DNA from 4 places in the Bacillus sp. JJ1127 genome. Region 4 is predicted to be linked to each of the others. Evidence: riboswitches for the same ligand, from Rfam matches in the RefSeq annotation. Region 4 holds a riboswitch; each other region holds the start of a gene.
What was found. A riboswitch is a leader RNA that binds a small molecule or an ion and turns the genes downstream of it on or off. The one in region 4 is predicted to bind S-adenosylmethionine.

Region 1 (5,923 bases), on a different contig from region 4:
TTTTCGTTATCTTCTTTGGAATGTTTGCAACGCACCAATCACCAGTAGAAATGATTGCTCATTGGGGTAATGGTATTTGGGGTCTCTTAGCCTTCGCAATGCAAATGGCGCTTGTACTTGTTACAGGTTCCGCCTTAGCTAATGCTCCGCTTATTCGTAAAGGCTTAGCAAAAGCTGCTCAATTACCGAAAACAAGCGGACAAGGTATTATTGCGATCTCCATTGTTAGTTTATTAGGTGCCTACATAAATTGGGGATTCGGCATTGTTGTTTCTGTTTTATACGCTAAAGAAGTTGCCAGGCACATAAAAGGATTAGACTATCGCCTTGCAATCGCTTCTTCCTATTCTGGATTTCTCATATGGCACGCAGGATTTTCTGCCTCCATTCCACTTACTTTAGCATCTGGAGGAGAAACATTAATCAAAACAACAGCTGGTAGTATAAAGGAAGCAATCCCCATCACAGAAACATTATTTTCACCATATGCTATTGTCCCTGTTATCGTCTTCTTAGTTACCATGCCACTTATTAATAGAGCAATGCATCCTGATGCAGATCATACAATTACAGTTGACCCAAGTGTATTTCATGAAGAAGCGGCTGCTCAAGAAGTAGAGGCCCGTACATTTGCTGAGAAAATGGAAAATAGTATTTGGATGACTGTTTGCATTGGGCTCCTAGGAATTATCTATATTATTCATTACTTTAGTACGAAAGGCTTTAATCTTACACTCGATATCGTTATTTTCATGTTGTTAATCGCTGGTCTTATTTTTCACCGTACCCCTATCCAATACATTCGTGCCTTTTCAGACTCAACGAAAAGTGCTTCCGGGATTTTATTGCAATTTCCATTTTACGCTGGAATTATGGGAATGATGATTGGCACAAATAGCGATGGACTTTCACTTGGAGGAGCTATTTCGAACTTCTTTATTCATATTTCAAATGAAGCTACTTTTCCCTTATTCACATTTTTAAGTGCCGGAATTGTAAACATTTTTGTTCCATCTGGAGGCGGACAATGGGCTGTACAAGCTCCTATTATGATTCCAGCTGGAGCAGAACTTGGTGTACCTGCTGCTAAAACAGCGATGGCTATTGCATGGGGTGATGCTTGGACGAACCTAATCCAACCATTTTGGGCATTACCAGCTTTAGCGATTGCAGGCTTAGGTGCGCGCGATATTATGGGATTCTGTGTGATTAACTTGCTTTATGCCGGTGCAGTTATCGGTTTATGTTTCCTTTTTATCTAAATTCCAAAACACACAAAAAGCTAGTTTTATACTAGCTTTTTGTACATAATAACCTTAATACAATCAGTTGTTTTCTATACATCTTATTACATTTGACCATTCTTCACATGAAAGATTTAATCTTCTATATGCAAATAACGTCATACAAACACTTTCAATCACTGGAGGGTTGTCTCGTAAAAAATCCCATCTTAATACTTTCGGCAAGTCATACATTTTGTACTTTTTACTTTCCTTAATTATTCCATCAACTTCCCGTTCGCAGATTCCTCTCACTAAGTAATCATCTCTTAGTTCTTGATACACTTTTTGAAAAACCTTGCTATAATGTTTCAACTGAAGTAAACAAACCATATATGTACGAAACAATTCATCCTCTCGATTACAACATCTCATTATCCTTTCTACTTCATTCATATTTTTCCAACCTTTTCGCAACATCTTCTCTACAACCTGTACATTTTTAGAACTCCTTAATAACCTCTGCATGATTATTAACAATTCTTCTTTTTCTAACGTTTTCAACTTCTCTCTAACCATACTTTCCCCAGCACCTTGTATTTCGTATACAACCGCTGCCATATGCTTGCAATAATTCTCATAAGGACATTCACAAGTACTTTTCATAAAATCTACAAGATCAACGATTACTTCGTAGTTCCCGTAATTCCCTGTTACAAACGCAAATACTTTACCATCATGTATTTCTACATCCTCTACATGTCCCTCTTCATAATATTCGCATCCCCTATCTATAATGTGCTTAGGAATCCATTTTTTCAGTTCAGTTAATAAAAAAGCATACATAACAATTCACTTCCTTAAATTCCCTTTTGACTTTCTTTCACATCACGTGGTATTCTATTACATGTCAAGTGGCAAGCCTATTTGACAAAACAACTGACACCTACTCGGCGAAGGTGTCTCTTTTCGTTTCTAGCCGAATGAAATGCCTCTTTCAGGGCATATTCAACTTTTGACACTACACACTCAACACCATTCCCTTGTATCAGGCTGCTTTGGCAGTCTTTTACTCTACATATATTTTAAATTTTCAAATAAATGATAACATAAAAAAGAGAGACTAGCTCCCTCTTCTCGCCTTATAATATACCCCTTTTTCAGCATAAGAGTATTCATCATCAGCTAAAGTAATTTTCCCATCCAGTTTCAGTTCGTCTAATAGCCTTGATAAATAAAATTGGTGTAACATTTTTTTCGTGAATTTTCCTTCATGATGCGAAACGATATGCTCTTGAATATCTAATAGTGATATGGGTTTATCTTGTTCTATCATATATTCATACACTGCATTACGCAGCTTTACGTATTTTTCAAGTGTCACAGTACAATTGCAACCCCTTTCTTCTTATTTCTGTTGTTTTCGGAATTGGTTTTTTTACAATAAAAAAACCTCTTCGATAAGAAGAAGTTATGTACGATATCTTCGTCTTATCTCCCAGAACAAATATGTTCTGCTGGAATTAGCACCTGCATCGCGGTTGCTGGGTTTCATCGGGCCAGTCCCTCCACCTCTCTGGATAAGAAAATATTCACTTTATATCTTACTATAGCTACTTCTGTTGTCATTGTCAAATCATACAAATTAACGACAATGGAGTTATATTTTCTCCTCTAATGCTCATACTAAAATTGTATGTACAAAAGGAGGAATTTATAATGAATAAAAATGCCCGCGGATATGTTCAAGATTCGTTCCATTCACTACAAGAAGCGAAACATTGTTTAGAAAATGCCTTACAAACAGTTGAAAAAAGTAATAATCGGAAGCAAATCGAACAATCTCTCCAAGCTGTGGAACAAGCATTACAAGAATGTGATCATACTGTCCATATTTTAGAACAGAAATAAACACTGCCCATCTCTTTACTAGATGGGCAGTACCTCAAATGGCATACTGTAATAGTATTGCCGTCACAATTAAGAAATATACTGAATTAACGATTTCTAAAATCCCTACTTTTAAAATCGATATTTTTTTACCATATAATATAATGGCGCGAGCTAAGCTTGGAATAAAAACAAGGGAAAGCCATGGATTTACTACAAACAACACAATGGTCAATACAATGTGATATCCCCATGATACAAAGCGATAAATAGGATTATTCTTTTCTCGTATCATCGTCTTCACGTAGAATGTACTTCCTAAGAAATAAAGAAAAGAAACGACTGCAATCCACAATGCTGCTCCATCAATTGTCTTCATCGAAAAATAATAACTGACTAAACCGCCAATGCAGAAAACAAGTATTGCACAAATATCATTGACTAACGCTCGTTCCTTTTTTTGACGGGCGAAATACATATTTACGATAAAGAGAGGGATCATCATACCTACAAAGAAAAGAATTTTCCATTCATATAGTAAAGATACGATTCCAAAAGCACATGCAATAAGAAAATAAATGATTGCTGAATGTAGAAACTCTTTTTTTCGCATCTGCTTTATATACATTAGAAATGGATACGTTGCTAAGTAGATAAACAACCAAGCAAGAAAGAGTGGGATATGATACAAAGTAGGTTTACCTAGTAATGCACTGAGTAAAAATGGAATCAGCAGCATCCCCCATGCACCGTGCTGCTTTGGAACAACTAGCCTCATGAATATTACATCTCCTCTTTGAAAACCTTTTTCATTTGTTATTATACAAAAATCTCATATAAAAATTAGAATATATTAAAACAGTTTCTTGACACTTTTTTGCTATACATAAAAAATGCTTCTTACCATTGGTAAGAAGCATGAAAGAGGCAAACGAATATGTAAGTCGCGACCCTACGGTATATGATTATGCTTTGTTTCTTTCAGATATTCGTTCTCTATTATCATCTAAAATGCCATATTTCTTCTTAAATCTCGTAAGAATGGTAATCCACGAAGAACTAAATAAAGTAAGAAAGATGACATTTGAAATCGCATGGCTTAAATCAAAATAAAAGCTTGCAGCATAATACGAAAGGAATGCCTTCCATGTTACGTCTTGTATAAACCCAAGAAGTCCCCATAAGTTCATAATCCACCCAAAAATAAAGCCAACTATAAAACCGTAAATGATTCTTCCCCACAACTTTTTCATAATACATGTGTTTCGAAGTAAACCAGCCATAAACCCTATCATTCCCCAAGCAAACATTTGCCACGGTGTCCAAGGTCCTTGCCCTAAAAAGATATTGGATACAATCGCTGCTGTTGCCCCAATCATAAATCCTGTTTCACTTCCAAACACAATCGCAGAGACAATAATGACAAAAGAAGTTGGTTGTACACTTGGCATAATGGAAAAGGGAACACGACTAACTGCTGCTATCGCTGCTAAAATAGCCACCATAACAATTTCACGTGAAACAAAAGCTTTCTTCTCAAACCGTATATAAAAAGGTAACATGATAATAACTAATAAAAGTAAACTGCACCAAATATAATGTCCATCTATTACAAGAGAAGTAAAAAGGAGTGTACTTATTACAATAATAAAAATACATATTATAAAAGCAAAGTATCGTTTGGACACGCTTCGTACACATCCTCCCACGTTAATGCATAAGGTAATTGCTTGCGAATGAAACGATTAATAGATGTTGTATAAAAGAAATTATCACTAAAGAATTCCTTCGGCGCATCATTCATAATAATCTTTCCATCAAATAACATCATACAATGATCCACATATTTTGCTGCAAATTCAATGTCATGAGTTGCCATTACGATGGTTGTTCCTTCTTTTTGCAACTCTTGAAACAATTGACCTAATCTTTCTTTTTTCCCTGGATCTAATCCTTTTGTCGGTTCGTCTAATAACAATAAACTCGGTTTCGACAATAAAACCGTACATAGTGCGATTAGCTGTTGCTCTCCCCCGCTGCAATCATGCGGATGACGATCACGGATGGAATACAGCCAAAATCGCTGCAACATATCTTTTGTCACTTGATTTGCTTTTCCACCATATAACTCATTCGCTCGTTCAAAAACTTCTTCCCACACTGTATCACATGTAAAATGATAGTATGGATGTTGCGATACATATCCGATTCTTTTAAATCGTTCTTTTGAATCGATTTTATGAATCAAATTTCCGTTCCATCGTACTTTTCCTCTTCTAGCTTTTTGTAAGCCCGCTAAAATCGCTAAAAGTGTCGATTTTCCAGCACCATTTTTTCCAACAAGCGCCGTCCATTTCCCTTGTTCAATCGATAACGTTAAATCCTGTAAAATAAACGGACTGTTCTTTTCATATTGAAATGATATATGTTCTGCTTCTAACATTACTTTTTTTGTTTCAGCTCGCGATATACCTGGCACTTCATGCTCTATAGATACCTCTGAACGAAGACGTGTTTGTGCCTCACGGACTGTAAAAGGAATTGTTTCTACATTCCATTCTAAAAACAATCTTGGAATTTGAGGGATAAATGGTCGAAATTCTTCTAATTCCCACATTTTCGATATAACATGTTGCGGGATTCCATCATAAATAATTTCCCCAGCATTCATAAACACAACTCGCGTTGCAAGTGGAATGACCTCATCTAAACGATGTTCACTCATGATAATTGTAATTCCAAGTTCTTCATTAATTCGTTTCAGCAGCCCTAAAAAATCCTTGGCAGCAATCGGATCAAGCTGTGCTGTT
Region 2 (5,923 bases), on a different contig from region 4:
GTATCACAGTGACTTATATGTTGAAAGGTTGAAATGTATATAATATGTGCATTCTTTCATTAACCCGCTATAGAACTCCTCCCATTAACTTAATAAATTTTTTTCCATTTGCTACAACAAATTATGGATTTTCATGTATACCGTTTTTACACACTTATCTTTTATCAATTTTTGCAGCAATCCGATTTCCAATAAATTGGACAGACTGAACGAGAATAACAAGCATAAGGACTGTAACAACCATAACATCAGTTTGGAAACGATAATATCCAAAACGAATTGCTAAATCACCAATACCTCCGCCACCGACAACACCTGCCATAGCAGAGTAGGAAATAAAACTTACTGTTAAAACGGTTAAACTTAATACAAGACCCGAACGCGCTTCAACGAGTAACACTTTCCGTACAATTTGAAGCGGCGTCGCTCCCATTGCTTCCGCAGCTTCAATTACTCCTTTTGGCACTTCACGTAATGCCTGTTCTACAAGTCTTGCAAAATAAGGAATTGCTGCTACTGATAAAGGGATCGTTGCAGCAATCGGACCAATTGTTGTTCCTAATATCGCCCGTGTAAGAGGCACAAGAGCCACTAGTAATATAATAAATGGGAACGAGCGAATAATATTTACAATCCCGTTTAAAACGCGATGAACCATGTTCTGTTCCAGAATCTGTCCTTTACTTGTAAAATATAAAATAACACCTAAAGGAACGCCTAAAATAATTGCTGCTCCAACAGAAAGTCCAACCATTAACAATGTTTGCAAAAGTGATGTCCAAATCTCCGGAAGCAATGGAATAATGTTATTGAACATGTGCGATGCCTCCTTCTTGCTCTACACCTAATAAGAGTTTCGCAATTTCTGATGTTGGTTTTAATTGTTGATCATATAAATCAAATGATTCAACAACTTCTCCCTCTTCCATTATTGCGACTTTATTACAAATTTGTTTAATGACATTCATTTCATGCGTTACGATTACGATTGTAACGCCTAATTCTCTATTGATCTTTTGTAAAAATTGCAAAATAGAACGTGTCGTTTTCGGATCGAGCGCCGATGTTGGTTCATCACAAAGTAAGACTTTTGGATTATTTGCCAATGCACGAGCAATTGCTACCCGTTGCTTTTGTCCGCCACTTAGTTGTGCGGGGAAATGATGCGCTTTATCACTTAAACCAACAATCTCTAAGCATTCTCCTACACGATTTTCTCTTTCTTCTTTCGGAACTGATTTTAACTCTAATGGTAAAGCGACATTATCTGATACGTTTTTATTATGAAGAAGATGAAAATGCTGAAAAATCATACCGATTGATTGTCTTGCCGTTCGTAAATTTTTCTTAGATAACTTTGTTAAATCTTCGCCGTTCACAATGACTGCACCCGAATCTGGCTTTTCCAACAAATTCATCGTACGTAATAATGTAGACTTTCCGGCACCACTTAATCCCGCAATCCCATATATATCATATTCTTCAATTTGCAAAGAGACTGATTTTACACCGTGAAATAAACCTTCTTTCGTTTGAAAGGTTTTATTTATATCACGTAACGTGATCATTTCACTCACTCCTTTTCACTTGATTTAAAAGCATCGTCTGCTATTAATGAGAGCGTTACATCATCCATCGGAGGGTTGTGCAAACCAGCTCGAACATTCAAATAATAGCGGTGTAATGGATTCGTTTCAGATAGGCTTTTTGCCCCTACAATTCGCATTGCTTTATCAACAACCGATATTGCTGCATTTGTCGCAATATATTTTGCTGCTGCTAATTCCGCTTGTAATGATTGTTTATCTTCTATCTCATCATATTTTTTTGCGACTTGATATAAAAATGTACGAGCTTGCAAGAGTTCTAACTCTAACTCTCCTACTAATCTTCTAACATTAGGGAGTAAGCTAATTGGATGGCTTAAACTATTCGGTTGATACGATTTTGCAAAATCAATTGCATAATTTCTTGCGGCCTGTGCAATTCCTAAGTAGCATGCTGGTATATGAAGTAACCATCCAATTCCTTTTGGTTTCGTCTTTGAACCCTTTATATCGGTAAAGTACTTATTAGCAATCTCCACATTCTGTAATACAAGATCATGACTAGCCGTTCCGCGCATTGCAACACTATCCCATGTTTCTTCAATAAAAACACCTTTTTCATGTCTTGGAATTACAAATTCCCCAATTTCTTCTCGTCCTTCCACGCTGGCTGATATGATGAAATAATCAAGTACAGGAGCCATCGTTGTAAAAGTTTTTCTTCCGTTTATTATCCACTTATCACCTTTTTGTACCGCTAACGTTTCTGGTTTTCCTCCACGCGTAGGACTCCCTGTATTTCGCTCTGTTGCAGCTCGGTTAAAAAGAGCACCTTTTTTTACCTCTTCACAAAACCAAGAAAACATGTCAGGTTTCCACGAGCGATTTTCAGCAAGTTCCTTCACAATTCCAAGATGCCATCCAATTGATAAAGCTGTCGCGCCATCTCCTTCTGCAATTTTTTCTTGAAATAAAACAAAATCATATAAAGAAATAGCCTCGCCTCCAACATCTTTTGGGAGTGTTAGTTTTGTATAGCCAATATTCTGTAAATCTTTAATATTTTCAAAGGGAAAAGAACCAAGCTCACTTAGCTGATATTCTCTTCCTGCAAACTGTGGAATTAATCCCTTTAGCTTCTCTAACACAAGAAGTTGTTCTTCTGTTTCTACAAATGAGATTGCCATATTGAGGCCTCCTTTTACTTTAAGTAATCAGGTAACACAAAACCTTCAAACTGTTCTTCAGATTGAATCATTTTTTTAAATTCTGGTGAATGATATGCCTCAATTAAATCTTTAACAAATGGTTTCTCTTTATCTTCATCGCGAACTGTAACAATGATTCGGTGTTGTGATGGTGTTTTTTCTAATTCAAGTGCTTCTTTTAATTTATGTCCAGATGAAATAACAAGATTTCCGTTAATAATACCGTAATCTAGATCCTTCATAGCTCGTGGAATTTGCGGCGATTCAAGTGGAACAAGTTTGAAATTTTTCTTTTTATACGTCACGTCTTTTTCAGAAATCGTTAAAATATTTATATGGTCCTTTAACTTCACCCAACTAATTCCTTCTAGAATACGTAATGCACGCTCTAAATTAACTGGATCATTTGGCACCCCTATTTTCATGCCATCTTCCAAATCATCTAGTGATTTATGTTTTTCAGAATATACACCTTGAGGTGCTGAAGGAACTTGTATTACCCCTGTAATTTTCGCATTATTTTCTTTTGCGTAAGATTCCATAAAAGCGGTGCTTTGAAATATATTTGCATCAATATCTTTACTTGTTAACGCTGGATTTGTTTCGTTTGGTGAATTAAACTCAACAATTTTAACTTTATACCCCTTTTTCTCTAAGTACGGCTGTACTGCTTTTTTCACTTGATCACTATACGGACCAGGTGTAAACCCTAAGCGAATTTCTTTTCGGTCTCCCGCTGATGTTTGTGCGCAACCAGTAATAACAAACAAACTACATACAATACTTACAAGTGCAAAAAATAAACGCTTCATCCCTTTTCCCCTCCTAATAAAAAACAACCTTACATATAAGAAGGTTGTCATTTTTTCCCCTCTTATCTACTCGGAATTAGCACCTTGTCATTCTTTTTCAGGTTGCTGAAGTTTCATTGGGCCGTTCCCTCCACTTCTCTCGATAAGATTATATTGGATTGTTGTCCCTATTGTGTCACTATTCCGATGAAAATACAAGGTTTTTTTACGTTTTTTTCTATAATATGTAAAAGAAAGGTTCATCACCAAAAGACGGGGGTGACATATAGATAGATGTACACTCCACTCCGAGTGGACGCTTTCCGCGGGCGAGAGCGAGCCTCCTCGGCAAGCCTGCGGGGTCTCACTTTCCTCGCTATTCCCGCTGGAGTCGCCACTCTCCGTTCCATGTATGAAAAATGATTCTTTTTCAAAAAATCCCCCCCCTGTTACGGTGATGAACCAAAAAAAAGAAAACCTCAATTTCGCCCGTCTATTTAAACGACTTTATTTTAAATTAAACAGCTTTATTATTGCTGCACAATTAGAATAGTGAAAAGCCGATTTTCCTTAGCGTATAGGAAATCGTTTTTTTCTTGTCGAAATTTACTTAGCGTACGGTGATCATGTATTTTTAAGAATAACGGAAGAATATATAGAAAATGCTACATAAATAGGAAGTTTGATCAACTAAGGGGGGACAACCTTGTTCAATCATATAGTAAAAGCTGTACCCAATTTATTTACGATCGGAAATTTATTGTGCGGTGTTTTTTCAATTACCTTAAATATAAGTGGCTTTTTAGAAGCATCCTCCATTTTTATTTTCTTTTCGGCTGTTTTAGACCTTTTTGATGGAAGGATTGCGAGAAAATTAAAAGTGAACAGTGAGTTTGGCGTAGAATTGGATTCCTTAGCTGATATTGTTAGTTTCGGAGTTGCTCCTGCACTTCTATTTCATTCGATAGCAACACCATCTTTTTTAACTACTTTGGCATTCATCCTTTTCCCAACGATGGGTGCTTTAAGATTAGCTAAATTTAGTGTTAAACCAACCATTGGATATTTTATGGGATTACCTATTCCAGCTGCTGGATTACCATTGGCTGGTATGGGGTTGTTTTCATACAGCAATGCATGGATTACTTTAATCCTCGCTCTCTTAATGGTAAGTCCAATTAGGTTTAAAAAACTTTAATTTGGATCCCATCGACATGATGTAATGGCGTATTACTTTGAAGAAATGGACTGGCATGATGTCGATTATCATACAGTGCTTTCCCGATTCTCGCTGGATCTAATGTAGAAGGAGACACTGTTAAATCGACCATGCCACGCACCATTTTATTTGGAATCTGTCCTTGTAGTCCTTTTTTAAAGCTATCCTTCATAAATTTCTTACCTATTTTACTTTCACCTAGAATTATTCCAATCCTGTAAAATGTTTAAAGAAAAAATAAAGACTATGTATATGTGAAATGAAGAATCCGACCTGGTACTTTATCCAGGTCGGATTTAAATATATATTTCTATTCTGATTGTTTTTGGATACCTACATTTTGTGTTCTTAGTTCTTTCTCATTAGAAAGCTTCCATAAACCATAAATACTGAACATAACTACTACTGTTGCTGCTATGACAGTAAATAATTTCCATTTATTTTTCTTCATAAGTTTCTCCTTAAAATAAAACAAGGAGAAATTCCTTCCCCCTGTTTAAAAATTACTTGTTATAAGATTCATATTGGATTGTCATATACCCTTGTTTTTCAAAAATATGATTACCATATCCTTCAACGCCCCAGCCGCTATCTCCAGCTTTAGCAGTTGCTCCAGCATAAGAAGCATTATATTGATTGTCTGTTGATTATTTAACTAGAGCGCCATCTTTGTATGCGCTTGCTTTTGCATAAATCCTTTTAATAGGTGTAGCTTTTCCACCTGACATGTAAGATTCTGAAGTTGTTTCTACAGTGCCTTTATTATGTCTAGTTTGGTACCTGTAATAAGGATAAGAACTTGCATATTGTACGCCTGCAGAATCAATTCTTTGAGGTACTACCGTTCAATTATTAGGGTTTCCAATCTCTTCCGCTGATGCTGAACTAGCAAAAATACTTGTACCTAAAATGCAAGCTGCGCTTAAAAGACCTAATTTTCTTTTCATAGAATAACAACCTCCTAAAGAAATAATTTTCATATGGTTTTACATTCCAATTTTTACATTTAAAACAATTACCAAAAAGTTAACATATATTGGGTAGTGAATAACTGAAAAGTACATATATTTCACATTATTTTCACATTTGGAAAACATAGAGTATATTTAATTGGGCTTATTTTTAAAAAGAATTCAACATTTTGATGTCTATCATTTT
Region 3 (5,923 bases), on a different contig from region 4:
ATTATGATTAACCGTGTCATTCCTAATACTGTTACGGACTCCTACTTCCAAGCATGGAAAGATGCACAAAAGAAATATAAAGCATTAATTCAAGATAGCTTCCAACCGCTTCCTATTTATGAAGCTCCAATGTTTGAACAAGAAGTAGTCGGCTTACCGATGCTAGAGCGTGTAGGAGATGCTTTATTCAAAGACGATTTAGAACCAACTGCTGTAAAATTTAACGGGCGTACACAATATGTAAAAAAAGATGGGGATGAATATATTTTTGTTCTTTCTATTCCTTTCTCTGATAAAAGTGAACTATCGTTAAATCAAAAAGGTGATGAGCTTATCATTCGCGCAGGCTCTGTCAAACGGAACATTACGTTACCAAAAACATTGACACACTTATCCGTTCAAGGTGCAAAATTTGAAGGAGATGTCCTCAACATTCGATTTGGAGGTGTCGTTCATGCATGAGGAATTATTAAGAAAAGTCATTCGTACGAAAATAGAAGTTGGGATGTATATCCTCGAGGAACTACCAGCTCCAGTTCAACATTCTGCTAAAAAATTTCTAAACATCTTACAAGAAGAGCTTTCTTCTTGTAAGCAAGAAAAAACACAAACTACGAAAAGTAACTTACAAAGTATTATGATTGAATAACAATATATATCAATTTCATATTATATCGTCTGTTTACTGGATCATTTTCATACAAGGAGCTATTTTCTTTAACGCTGTTCAACACATTGTTTTATTTTTCGTTTATCGCTCTTACAACCCTGGGATAATATCCGCATTTGTAATTGTACTTTTTTCCCTCTATGCATTCTCACTAGTAAAATTATTAATCAATAAAAAGAAACTAGTCCTTACACTAGTTTTCAGTTTACTCGCTTACCCTGTTATAATTTGGATCACCTTATTTTTAGCCAGCTTCTTTACTTAATAAAAGGACCAGGAAAAAATTCCTGGTCTTTTTCACTCTACCTAACAGACATTGGATTCTATTCTATACAGAATTGGAAGGTACAAAATTAGGGTATCGTCTGTTATGTATTAATTATATGTTGAACGAGCTAACAACGGAGGGGGTCCCACTGTTAGTTCATTAAACCCGATATTATTTTGCGATTTTTTCAAGCTCATCAAGTGGAAGATCTACTGAAATGGAACCATTTTTTGTTTCTTTCTTAATTGCGTCTGTTACCTCTTTTGAATGATACAATTCAATTACTTTTTTCAATGTTGGATTGTCTTTATCTTTCGTACGAGCTGCGAAAATATTAATATATGGTTTCGCATTTTCATTTTTTGGATCTTCTAAGAAGATAGGGTCTTTCGCTGGGTCCAAACCAGCTTGGCCAGCAACACCATTATTAATAACGGAAGCTGCTACATCTTTTAATACACGAGGTGTTTGCTGTGCAATAACCGGTGTAATTTTTAATTTTTTTGGATTTTCAGCAATACCGCTTGGATCACCAAATAGACCAAAGTCTTTTTTCAGTTTCAATAATCCAGCTGCATCAAGAAGTTTTAATGCACGTGCTTGATTCGTTGGATCATTGGGAATTGCAATTTCTGAACCATCTGGAATTTCATTTGGTTTTTTATATTTTTCAGAGAATAATCCCATTGGCGCAATTTGAGTTGTACCAATAGCTGTAATATCTAACTTATGCTCCTTTTTAAATTGCTCTAAAAAGGCAATATGTTGGAATGAGTTCAATTCTATATCGCCATCAGCTAATGCCTTATTTGGTGTTGTATAGTCCGAGAACTCTACAAGGTTAATCTTAATTCCTTCTTTTTCAGCCTTTTTCTTTAATATTTCCCAAGCATCTCCGTCCGTTCCAGTTACCCCAATACGAACTACTTTCTCTTTCCCTTTGGCTTCTGCGTCTTTACTTGAACATCCACTTAAAGCCGTAATTCCTACAATCGCTGATAATGCAAATGCTAATATCTTCTTCATTTTCTTTCCCTCGCTTCGTTTTATGATCTACGCAAAAATACTTTTGCAAAATAATTCCCTAAGTTTTGAGCCAATTGTACAAGAATAATAAGTAATACAACTGTCACGAACATAACGGATGTATCAAAACGTTGATAGCCATACGTCATTGCTAAATCACCAAGGCCGCCACCGCCAACAAGACCAGCAACTGCCGAAAATTCAATTAAGCCGACTGTCATAAACGTAACTCCTAAAATTAATGGTGCTAATGCTTCTGGGACAAGAATTTCAAAAACAATTCTTAGTGGTGATGCTCCCATCGCTTGCGCTGCTTCAATCACTCCCTTTGGTACCGAAACAAGGTTTGTTTCAACCATTCTTGCAATCCCGATTGAAGCAACTAGCGTCATTGGAAAAATCGCTGCCGCTGTTCCAATTGTTGTTCCAATCACCGTTCGCGTGATCGGACTTAAAGCTACTAAAAAGATAATAAATGGAATTGGACGAATTGTGTTAATAACAATATTAAGAATAGAAAAGACCAGTTTGTTTTCTAAAAAATTCCCTTTCCTTGTTACATATAAAAGTAATCCCAGGGGTATACCAAGTATTGTAGCAAATATAAGGGTTACAATTACCATTAAGAGGGTATCCCCTGTTGCATCTAAAATACGAGGCCAAAATATACTCCAATCAACTCGCATGACCTTCAACCTCCTTCAATTGTACTTGCAGTCTTAGATGTTGCAGCGCTTTTTGAATCTCTTTCTGTTCTCCTTGCAATTCTACGAGAAGGTTTCCGAATAAAATGTTCTGTAGTTCAATAATATTGCCATAGAGTACATTTACATCCACATTATAGTTTTTAGCAATATACGATAATACTGGCTGCCCTGTCTCTTCACCAGTGAAGGTTAAACGGTAAATCTGTCCACCATTTTGAATTTTCACTAGAACACTTTCTGGTAAGTGATCGTTAATAACTGAGCGAACAAAATTTTGAGTCGTTTTTGTTTTTGGCTTTGTAAAGACATCAAATAGAGTCCCTTCTTCAATTACTTTTCCTTTCTCCATAACAGCTACGCGGTGACATATTTCTTTCACGACTTGCATCTCATGTGTAATGAGCAGAATTGTTAAATTATATTCTCGGTTTACTTTTTTTAATAGATTCAAAATTTCTGTTGTTGTTTCAGGATCTAATGCCGAGGTTGCTTCATCACAAATGAGAATATCGGGTGATGTAGCAAGTGCTCTTGCAATTCCAACACGTTGTTTCTGACCACCTGATAGCTGCTCTGGATAGTAGTTTGCTTTATCTTCTAATCCAACAAACTTCAGCAATTCATTTACCCTTTCCTTTATCTCACCCTTTGGTAATTTTGCTAATTTCAATGGATAAGCAATATTCCCAAACACTGTTCTTGAATTGAATAAATTAAAGCTTTGAAAAATCATTCCGATTCGTTGTCTTAGCTTTCGTAACTCCTTCGTTGATAATAAAGTCATATCTTTATCGTCTATCGAAATCGTTCCCGCTGTTGGTCGTTCCAACATATTCACTAAACGCAGCAGTGTACTTTTTCCAGCACCGCTAAAACCGATAATGCCAAAAATTTCACCCTTTTCGATAGATAGCGTCACATCCTCAACAGCGTGAACCGGCTTTCCACCTGATTCATATACTTTACTTACATTTTTAAAAGAAATCATTTCCTTCCCCCCTATGTACTGAAACAACTTGAAGCAGAGCCTTCAGGCAAAATAAAAAGTGCTCTCCTTCTTATCCGCAATAAAGATAAGAAGAAGAGCACTTATATACTCATTCACGTCTTCTTATCTTCCAAGCTTCAATGAGCTTGCTGGAATTAGCACGGTATTAAAAAAAATCCGTTGCTGAGGTATCATAGGGCCAGTCCCTCCACCTCTCTGGATAAGAGTGTATCGATTTAATTGTCATTTAATTAAGATTCATTATAAAACCCCGAAAAGTTAGAGTCAATAGAAAAATTAGAAAATATTGTTTTTATTTTTCACCAGGATTATGAAACGGAAATATATTATGCATTTCCATCAAACTTCTTTTCTTGTAGTGTGCTGGGTCCTTGTTATCCTTCGTACACTCCTGTAAACACCATGTAGGTAATCCTTCACCTTCATTTCGTAAATCATAATCTCCACCCTCTGCATCAGCTAAACGATGCAACACACTATTAAAAGCTAGCCTCGCAATCCAATAAGCGAATAACCCTATCTTTTCTGTTGAAATACCTGCCCTTTCAAAAAGGAAAATATCCTCTGCTAATTGAATAACATTACATGAATACGAAATGAAAACGGAGGACGATAGATAATATGAGAACAGCCCTTTTACTCGTTGACATTCAAAATGATTATTTTCCAAATGGAAGAATGGAATTACGTAACGCAGTAGAAGCTAGCGCATATGCAAGTCAGTTACTACAACATTTTCGGAAAACAAATCAGCCAATTTTTCATATCCAACACGTATCTACCCAAGAGAATGCTACCTTTTTTCTACCTAATACAGAAGGCGTCCGCATTCATGAAAGTGTTCTTCCATTAAAAGATGAAACGGTTATCCTTAAACACTATCCAAATAGTTTTCGAGAAACAGATTTACTAGAGCAATTGCAAAGCTTAAATATTCAACACGTCGTTATATGTGGAATGATGACCCATATGTGTATTGATGCCACAGTAAGAGCTGCTTTTGACTTTGGCTTTCACTGTACTATTGTGCATGATGCATGTGCAACAAAAGATCTTCTCTTTAAAAATGCTACCATTCCTGCCGTTTATATCCATAATACAATTTTAGCAAGTTTACATGAAGTATATGCAAATGTGATGAGTACAGAAGAATTTTTATCCACCTAGAATAAAAAATCATGTCTTCCTCAATTGAAGACATGATTTTTACTGTGATTCACAAACTACCGTAACTTAAAATCTCCCGAACTTGTTTTTACTTTCACTTTATTTTCCCCTGAACCTTTTACTCCAATTAATTTATTCTTTGATTTCTCTTCATATAACAGACCAGGCACATTCAAATCCGATTTACCAGAATCCCCCTCAAAATCAACTCTTAAAGATTCAGGAAGTGCATCAAATTTCATACGAATATCACCACTCGATGTGTTACACTCTATTTCTCCTTGTAAACTCTTATCATTATATTCAATGTCACCTGATGAAGTTGTGAATGCTACTTCTTTAGAGTACAAGCCAGCTGCTTTAATCTCCCCACTACTCGTAGTTAGATTTGCCGTTTCAATTTCACTCTTATCTGTCTCAATTGCTCCACTAGATGTTTTAGCTGTTAATTTTTCATTTACTTTAGACTGTAATAACGATACATCCCCTGAAGAAGTATTTATTTCTACTGTCTTTGCTTCCATATCCTTTGCTACAAAGTCCCCTGATGATGTGGTTACTTTTACATTTTTGTATAATTTCTTTGGAACTTTAACTTGTAAATTCACGTCTGCAGTAGTTCCAATTCCCCAGCCAACAGAATTCTGATTTTTACTAAATTTAATATTCAATCTATTCTTTTCTTCTTTTACCTCTAATTTACATTTATCTACTAGCTCTTTGCTTACTTCTCCATCCAGTAACACTTCGACATCTTTTGAATCAACTGTAACAATTTCAACATCTGCTGCCGAAGTCTTTATTTCGATTTCATCAACCTTCTCACCGGCTAGCGTTTCTTTTTTATGAATTTCAGTTTTATTAAAAGCCATGCCAAAAACCTTCATTCCCCAGACACCAGCCCCTCCAATAACTAATAATACAAGTGCAGCAACAACAATCTTTTTCATCAACTAACACTTCCCTTCTATTATTGTTCCTGTGCCCTACTATCAACCATTAAAAAACATTTCTAGAATAACCATATCCTTATAACTTTTATTATTCAGTACTATATATTATCTAGTACCTCAATA
Region 4 (5,923 bases):
TCTCCAGAAACCTTCACAGATTTACGCTATTCTATTATTGAGTTGAGCCCTTTTCATAGGAAATTACAAAACAATCAACTTGGCTCATTTCTAAATATTTCTCAGCATGAGTCCTATAAAGAGTTAGGAGATTCTTTTACAGGAATTGTTTTTTCGAATGAATTGTTTGATGCTTTTCCTGTTGAGGTAATTGAGAAGCGGAATGGTATTTTGTATGAAGTAAGGGTTACATATACAGAAGAAGGAAAACTTACAGAAGTATTAAGACCGATAGAAGAAAGACTACGGAGTTATTTACGAAGACATCATATTCAGCTTTTTGAAGGACAGCGTTTTGAAGTCCCAATAGCAATGGAAAACTATGTACAAGAAGTTGCAAGATGGCTCAAGAAAGGTTTATTTATCACGGCTGATTATGGGTATACAAAGGCGGAATGGATGCATCCAGCGCACCGTGAAGGAAGTCTAAGGGGATATTATAACCATAGGCTCATTCGAAATCCTCTTGAGTATTCAGGAGAGATGGATATTACAGCGCATATCCATTGGGATGAGCTGAAGGAAACAGGGGCAATGCAAGGCCTTGATACAGTATGGCACACAAAGCAAAATGAGTTTTTACTAGCGGCGGGGATACTAGAACAGCTTGCTAGTCATCAAGATCCGGATCCTTTTTCTGAGAAACAGAAAACAAATCGTGCGATTCGCTCTATGATTTTGAATGGAGGAATGGGTGATGTCTTTGATGTTGTTATTCAAAAAAAGGGGATGCAATTTTTTAATTTGAAGCGTTATTTGTCTATATAGAAAAAACAAGACACAGAAAGTTTCTGCGTCTTGTTTTTTAATACGACTTTTAGTATGTAGTATTGTATATTTCCTCTCATGATATATATTTATATTAAAGATATGAGATGAAAAATATAGAATACGCCCTTTTTTTCTCTGTTTAATAATCCCTAACCTAGTAATACGTGAACAAGTTGAATAATTGTTTCATTTTCTACTTTGTAGTAAATTTCTAATCCTTTTCTTTCACTAGAAACGATTTTAGCACTTTTTAATTTTGCTAAATGTTGTGAAATTGTGGATTGTGGCATGTTTAAGCCTGTGTACATTGTAGAAACGTTACTTGGACCTCGTTCAATTAATCCCTTTACAATACATAAGCGAACAGGATGAGCAAGCACTTTTAGTAACTCTGCATTACTCTCATATAGTTCTAATTCTTTTTGAAAGGTTTCTAACATGTTTTTTTCCACCTCCGTGTAAGCTGTTATACCATACTATTCATACCAAAAAATTAAAGAAAAGAAAATAGTTGTTGCAGAAAAAACGTTCTAAAGTAAAGAAAATGTAAGAAAAGAGACTCTAGTGTAAATAAAAAAGATAAATTTGTACATTTTGTAAAAAAGATGTTTTTGATTAGAAATTGTAATACGTTGTAAAATTGGAAAGATACGGATATACTTATAACACAAGTTTATCATGATTTTTTTGTTCTTTCAAATTAATATACAAAATTTTGAAAACAATACTAAAAGGAATTTTGTACCCTTATATAGAATATGTATCAGCTTAGAAAGATGAGGCGTCTAAACATTGGAAGAGAAAAAGAACCTGAATTCAGGTTCTTTTTTGTATTGCATCTTCATGTTCAAATGTAGCAAAATCAAAATTCCTATGCATTCACAGGTTCCTCTACATAAGAAAGAGCATTTTCAAAGTCAGAAATTAAATCATTTATATTCTCGAGGCCGACCGATAAGCGAAGTAATGAATTAGAAATACCTCTTTCATCTCGCACTTCCTGAGACAATGCTGCATGGGACATCTTAGCAGGATAAGAGAGAATCGATTCAACGGCTCCTAGGCTAACAGCAAATACAGGGAGTTTTACTTTAGATAGAAATTGGTGCAGTGCATCTTCTGATTGTAGTGCGAAAGATAGAACAGCCCCAGCAGATTTTGCTTGTGATTGTTGTACGCCATAACCAGAATGTGATTCTAATCCAGGATAATATACATTTTGGATTTTTGAATGCTTTTGTAAATAATGAGCCATTTTATTTGCATTTGCTGCTGAGTATTCGAGACGTACGTGTAATGTTTTCATCCCGCGAAGTACGAGAGAACAATCTTGAGGTCCTAATATAGCACCAAAGGCATTTTGCAAGAAGCCAAGTTTTTGAGCAAGATCTTCATCTTTTACAACAGCTAACCCAGCTGTAACATCACTATGCCCAGCAATAAATTTTGTGGCACTATGAAGTACAACATCTGCTCCAAGCTCAAGGGGTTTTTGGAATAGAGGCGTTAAAAAAGTATTATCAACAAACGTAAGGGCCCCAGCAGACTTTGCTAATTTACAAACAGCACGAATATCAGTTACTTTTAATAGTGGATTGGATGGTGTTTCAACATAAAAGACTTTTGTGTTTGGTCTAATACTTCGCTTTACCTCTTCTATATTTGTCATGTCAACAAATGTATATGAAATACCGTAACGAGAGAGAACCTCTGTTACAATACGATAAGTTCCGCCGTATACATCTTCTGAGATGAGAACATGATCCCCTTGTGAGAGAAGGAGAAAGGAAGTAGAAATTGCCGCGATTCCAGAAGCAAAGGCAAATCCTTTTGTTCCACCTTCTAATAAAGCAATGATATCTTCAAGTGCTTCACGTGTTGGATTACCAGAGCGACTATAGTCGTATTTTCCAAAAGTATCTACATCAAATTGGTGAAATGTTGACGTATTATAGATGGGAACGTTAACAGACCCAGTTTGTGAATCATGTTTATATTGGTTATGAAGCAAGAGTGTATCTAAGGAATAGCTCATATTCTCACTCCTTCTTTTACATGTGTAATAGCTTGCTTTAAGTCTTGAATTAAATCATCACTATTTTCAATGCCAACGGAGAAGCGAAGGAGGCGATTACATACACCGCGTGCTGTTCGCACTTCTTCTGGAATATCAGCATGTGTTTGAGTGGCTGGATATGTCATCAGACTCTCAACACCGCCAAGGCTTTCAGCGAATGTAATTAGTGATAAAGATTGTAAGAAGGGATTTATCCATTTTTCATCACGAAGGCGAAATGAAACCATACCACCTTTTCCTGGATAAAATACATCAGTTACACCATCTTCGTCGTTTAAATAAGCAACAATTTTATTCGCATTTTCTTCATGCTGTTTCATGCGAAGGGCTAATGTTTTCATCCCGCGAATTAATAACCACGAATCAAATGGACTTAATACAGCACCAGAAGCATTATGATAGTGGGCAAGTTCTTCGCAGAGTGTTTGGCCTTTTGCGACGACAAGGCCGCTTAGTACATCATTATGACCACCTAAATATTTTGTTGCGCTGTGAAGGACAATGTCTGCGCCTTCTGTTAATGGCTGTTGTATATAGGGAGTATAGAAAGTATTATCAACAATTAGAAGTAATCCATGTCGTTTTGCGATGGCTGAGGTAGCCACAATATCGGTAACTTGCATTAATGGATTGGTAGGCGTTTCTATAAAAATAGCCTTTGTTTGAGAAGTGATGGCTTGTTCTATTTGGTTAATAGATTGTGCATCTACGTATCTACAGCGAATATCCCACTTTTCTTCATGCTCAGAAAATAAGCGATAAGTACCTCCATATAAGTCTTCTGATACGATAAGTTCATCACCAGAACGGAATAAGGAAAGGACGAGAAGAACCGCTGCCATTCCGGAACTACAGGCATACCCTTGTTCACCTTCTTCTAAATCAGCAATTGCGCGCTCTAAAAGATCACGTGTTGGATTTCCAGTTCTTGAGTAATCAAATCCGGTAGATTTTCCGATTCCTTCATGGCGATAGGCTGTTGAAAAATAAACAGGGGGATTAACCGTTCCAGTTGTCGTCTCACTTCGATTTCCAATTTGGGCTAGTTTTGTTTCAATTGTTGACATGTAACATTCCTCCTTTATGAAATAAAATACGAAGTTTAAAGTGGTATAAAAATAAAAAAGCCTTCTAAGAAGAAGGCTTTCATTCGAATATAGTCTTCTTCTTATCTGTCAAATTTTTTTACAATTTGCTGGAATTAGCACCTTATTAACGAATCGCGTTAATGGTTGCTGAGGCGTCGTCGGGCCAGTCCCTCTACCTCTCTGGATAAGAATATTTTGTATGAAATTTTATTATGTTTTTAACTGTACAACAAAAGATAATTGGATTGCAACTTTATTTTAAATGTTTTTTATTTTCTATCAAATCACGTTGACTTTTATTCTATCGGATGCTAAATTTATTAGAAAATTGATAAACATGTTAAAAGGTGAGCACATTTCCTTTTAATAAAATAAATAGTTAAAGACAAACTCTTATTACGAGCGGTGGAGGGAAAGGCCCTGTGAAACCCAGCAACCTTCAAATGAAATGTTTGAAACGGTGCTAATACCTGCGAAACGAACAGTTTTGCATGATAAGAGGAGGAACGATAATGTCCCCCCTCTTCAAGGTGAAGAGGGGTTTTTTATATTAATAGAAAAGAGGGAGAAAAGTGAAATTACTAGATCTATTATCAAAAGGTATCGTGATAGGTGATGGTGCAATTGGAACGTTATTACACTCACATGGTTTACAAAGTAGTTTTGAAGAATTGAACTTGTCTGATCCAGATTTAATTATATCGATTCATAAACAATATGTAGCTGCTGGTGCAGATGTTATTCAAACAAATACATATGGTGCAAATGAAGCAAAACTGCGTATGTATGGACTAGAAAATCAAGTTGTTCAAATTAATAAAGCAGCAGTAAAGCTTGCGAAAGCAGCTGTGACAGACAAGAATGCTATTTTAGGGACGATTGGTGGGATGAAGCATATCGGAGCCGTTACAACGACTGATATGGAACGAGAATTTATGCTACTTGAGCAGGCTGGAGCTTTATTAGAGGAAAAAGTTGATGGGCTATTATTAGAAACATTTTATGATGAATTCGAATTGTTTCATGCAGTAAAAGTGTTACGAAAACAAACGGATATTCCGATTATTGCACAACTAGCGCTTCATGAAGCAGGCACAACGCAAAATGGTAATGATGTAAATGAAATATTAACAGGGCTTTTAGATTACGGTGCAAATGTAGTCGGTTTAAACTGTCAATTAGGACCGCTTCATATGACGGAAGCTTTCAAAATGATATCGATTCCAAAGAATGGTTACTTGTCGGCTTATCCAAACGCAGGTCTTCCAAACTATGTAGAAGGACGTTATTTATACGAAGGAAGCCCTGCCTATTTTGAGGCGATGACACCGAAATTTATTGAACAAGGGATTCGGTTATTGGGCGGTTGTTGTGGTACAACGCCAGCACATATTAAAGGGATGAAACGTGCAATCACGAATGAAACACCCGTTACAGAGAAACAAATTTTTCAACGGCCGCAAGTCATTCATACACATGCGAAACGTTCACGCACTCATGTTACTCTTGCAGAGAAAGCAAAGAAGCAAACGACAGTTGTTGTTGAATTAGATCCCCCTAAAACATTGGATACACAGCGCTTTTTTGAAGGTGCTAGATTATTGAAAAGAGCAGGTGCTGATGCGATTACGTTAGCAGATAACTCGTTAGCGTCACCGCGTGTTTCGAACATGGCAATGGGGGCGTTATTAACGAAGCATGATATTCCAGTACTCATTCATTTAACATGCCGAGATCATAATGTGATTGGTTTGCAATCACATTTGCTTGGATTATCAGCATTAGGGATGGAAGAAGTGCTAGCTTTAACAGGTGACCCAGCCCGTGTTGGTGATTTTCCAGGGGCAACTTCGGTATATGACTTATCATCTATTGAGTTGATTAAAATGATTAAGGAAATGAATGATGGTCGAACCATTTTAGGAAAATCAATTGGTCCTGCGACGAG

Region 1: it holds a riboswitch for S-adenosylmethionine, as region 4 does, so the genes downstream of both, V7183_RS11960 (hypothetical protein) here and V7183_RS20315 (methionine biosynthesis PLP-dependent protein) in region 4, are expected to answer to the same signal.
Region 2: it holds a riboswitch for S-adenosylmethionine, as region 4 does, so the genes downstream of both, V7183_RS09480 (MetQ/NlpA family ABC transporter substrate-binding protein) here and V7183_RS20315 (methionine biosynthesis PLP-dependent protein) in region 4, are expected to answer to the same signal.
Region 3: it holds a riboswitch for S-adenosylmethionine, as region 4 does, so the genes downstream of both, V7183_RS17975 (methionine ABC transporter ATP-binding protein) here and V7183_RS20315 (methionine biosynthesis PLP-dependent protein) in region 4, are expected to answer to the same signal.

Annotation. Positions count from the first base shown of each region.
Region 1 is NZ_JBALQK010000106.1:16,789-22,711, reverse strand. Features, by position in the region: gene V7183_RS11975 (short-chain fatty acid transporter) at 1-1,262, shown strand, start outside; gene V7183_RS11970 (group-specific protein) at 1,326-1,679, opposite strand; partial or broken gene V7183_RS11965 (SWIM zinc finger family protein) at 1,689-2,069, opposite strand; gene V7183_RS11960 (hypothetical protein) at 2,347-2,607, opposite strand; SAM riboswitch class I at 2,712-2,810, opposite strand; gene V7183_RS11955 (hypothetical protein) at 2,943-3,134, shown strand; gene V7183_RS11950 (YwiC-like family protein) at 3,169-3,891, opposite strand; gene V7183_RS11945 (ECF transporter S component) at 4,079-4,801, opposite strand; gene V7183_RS11940 (ABC transporter ATP-binding protein) at 4,774-5,923, opposite strand, start outside.
Region 2 is NZ_JBALQK010000078.1:9,395-15,317, forward strand. Features, by position in the region: gene V7183_RS09465 (methionine ABC transporter permease) at 155-817, opposite strand; gene V7183_RS09470 (methionine ABC transporter ATP-binding protein) at 807-1,568, opposite strand; gene V7183_RS09475 (acyl-CoA dehydrogenase family protein) at 1,574-2,734, opposite strand; gene V7183_RS09480 (MetQ/NlpA family ABC transporter substrate-binding protein) at 2,749-3,567, opposite strand; SAM riboswitch class I at 3,627-3,716, opposite strand; gene pssA (CDP-diacylglycerol--serine O-phosphatidyltransferase) at 4,253-4,744, shown strand; gene V7183_RS09490 (hypothetical protein) at 4,731-4,937, opposite strand; gene V7183_RS09495 (hypothetical protein) at 5,076-5,216, opposite strand.
Region 3 is NZ_JBALQK010000185.1:1,468-7,390, forward strand. Features, by position in the region: gene V7183_RS17950 (ArsA family ATPase) at 1-462, shown strand, start outside; gene V7183_RS17955 (DUF3926 domain-containing protein) at 455-649, shown strand; partial or broken gene V7183_RS17960 (HXXEE domain-containing protein) at 675-935, shown strand; gene V7183_RS17965 (MetQ/NlpA family ABC transporter substrate-binding protein) at 1,110-1,964, opposite strand; gene V7183_RS17970 (methionine ABC transporter permease) at 1,985-2,650, opposite strand; gene V7183_RS17975 (methionine ABC transporter ATP-binding protein) at 2,640-3,659, opposite strand; SAM riboswitch class I at 3,780-3,886, opposite strand; gene V7183_RS17980 (hypothetical protein) at 3,973-4,155, opposite strand; gene V7183_RS17985 (cysteine hydrolase family protein) at 4,302-4,847, shown strand; gene V7183_RS17990 (DUF4097 family beta strand repeat-containing protein) at 4,904-5,797, opposite strand.
Region 4 is NZ_JBALQK010000226.1:29,275-35,197, forward strand. Features, by position in the region: gene V7183_RS20300 (class I SAM-dependent methyltransferase) at 1-807, shown strand, start outside; gene V7183_RS20305 (ArsR/SmtB family transcription factor) at 960-1,250, opposite strand; gene metC (cystathionine beta-lyase) at 1,682-2,845, opposite strand; gene V7183_RS20315 (methionine biosynthesis PLP-dependent protein) at 2,842-3,954, opposite strand; SAM riboswitch class I at 4,053-4,166, opposite strand; SAM riboswitch class I at 4,366-4,476, shown strand; gene V7183_RS20320 (bifunctional homocysteine S-methyltransferase/methylenetetrahydrofolate reductase) at 4,548-5,923, shown strand, end outside.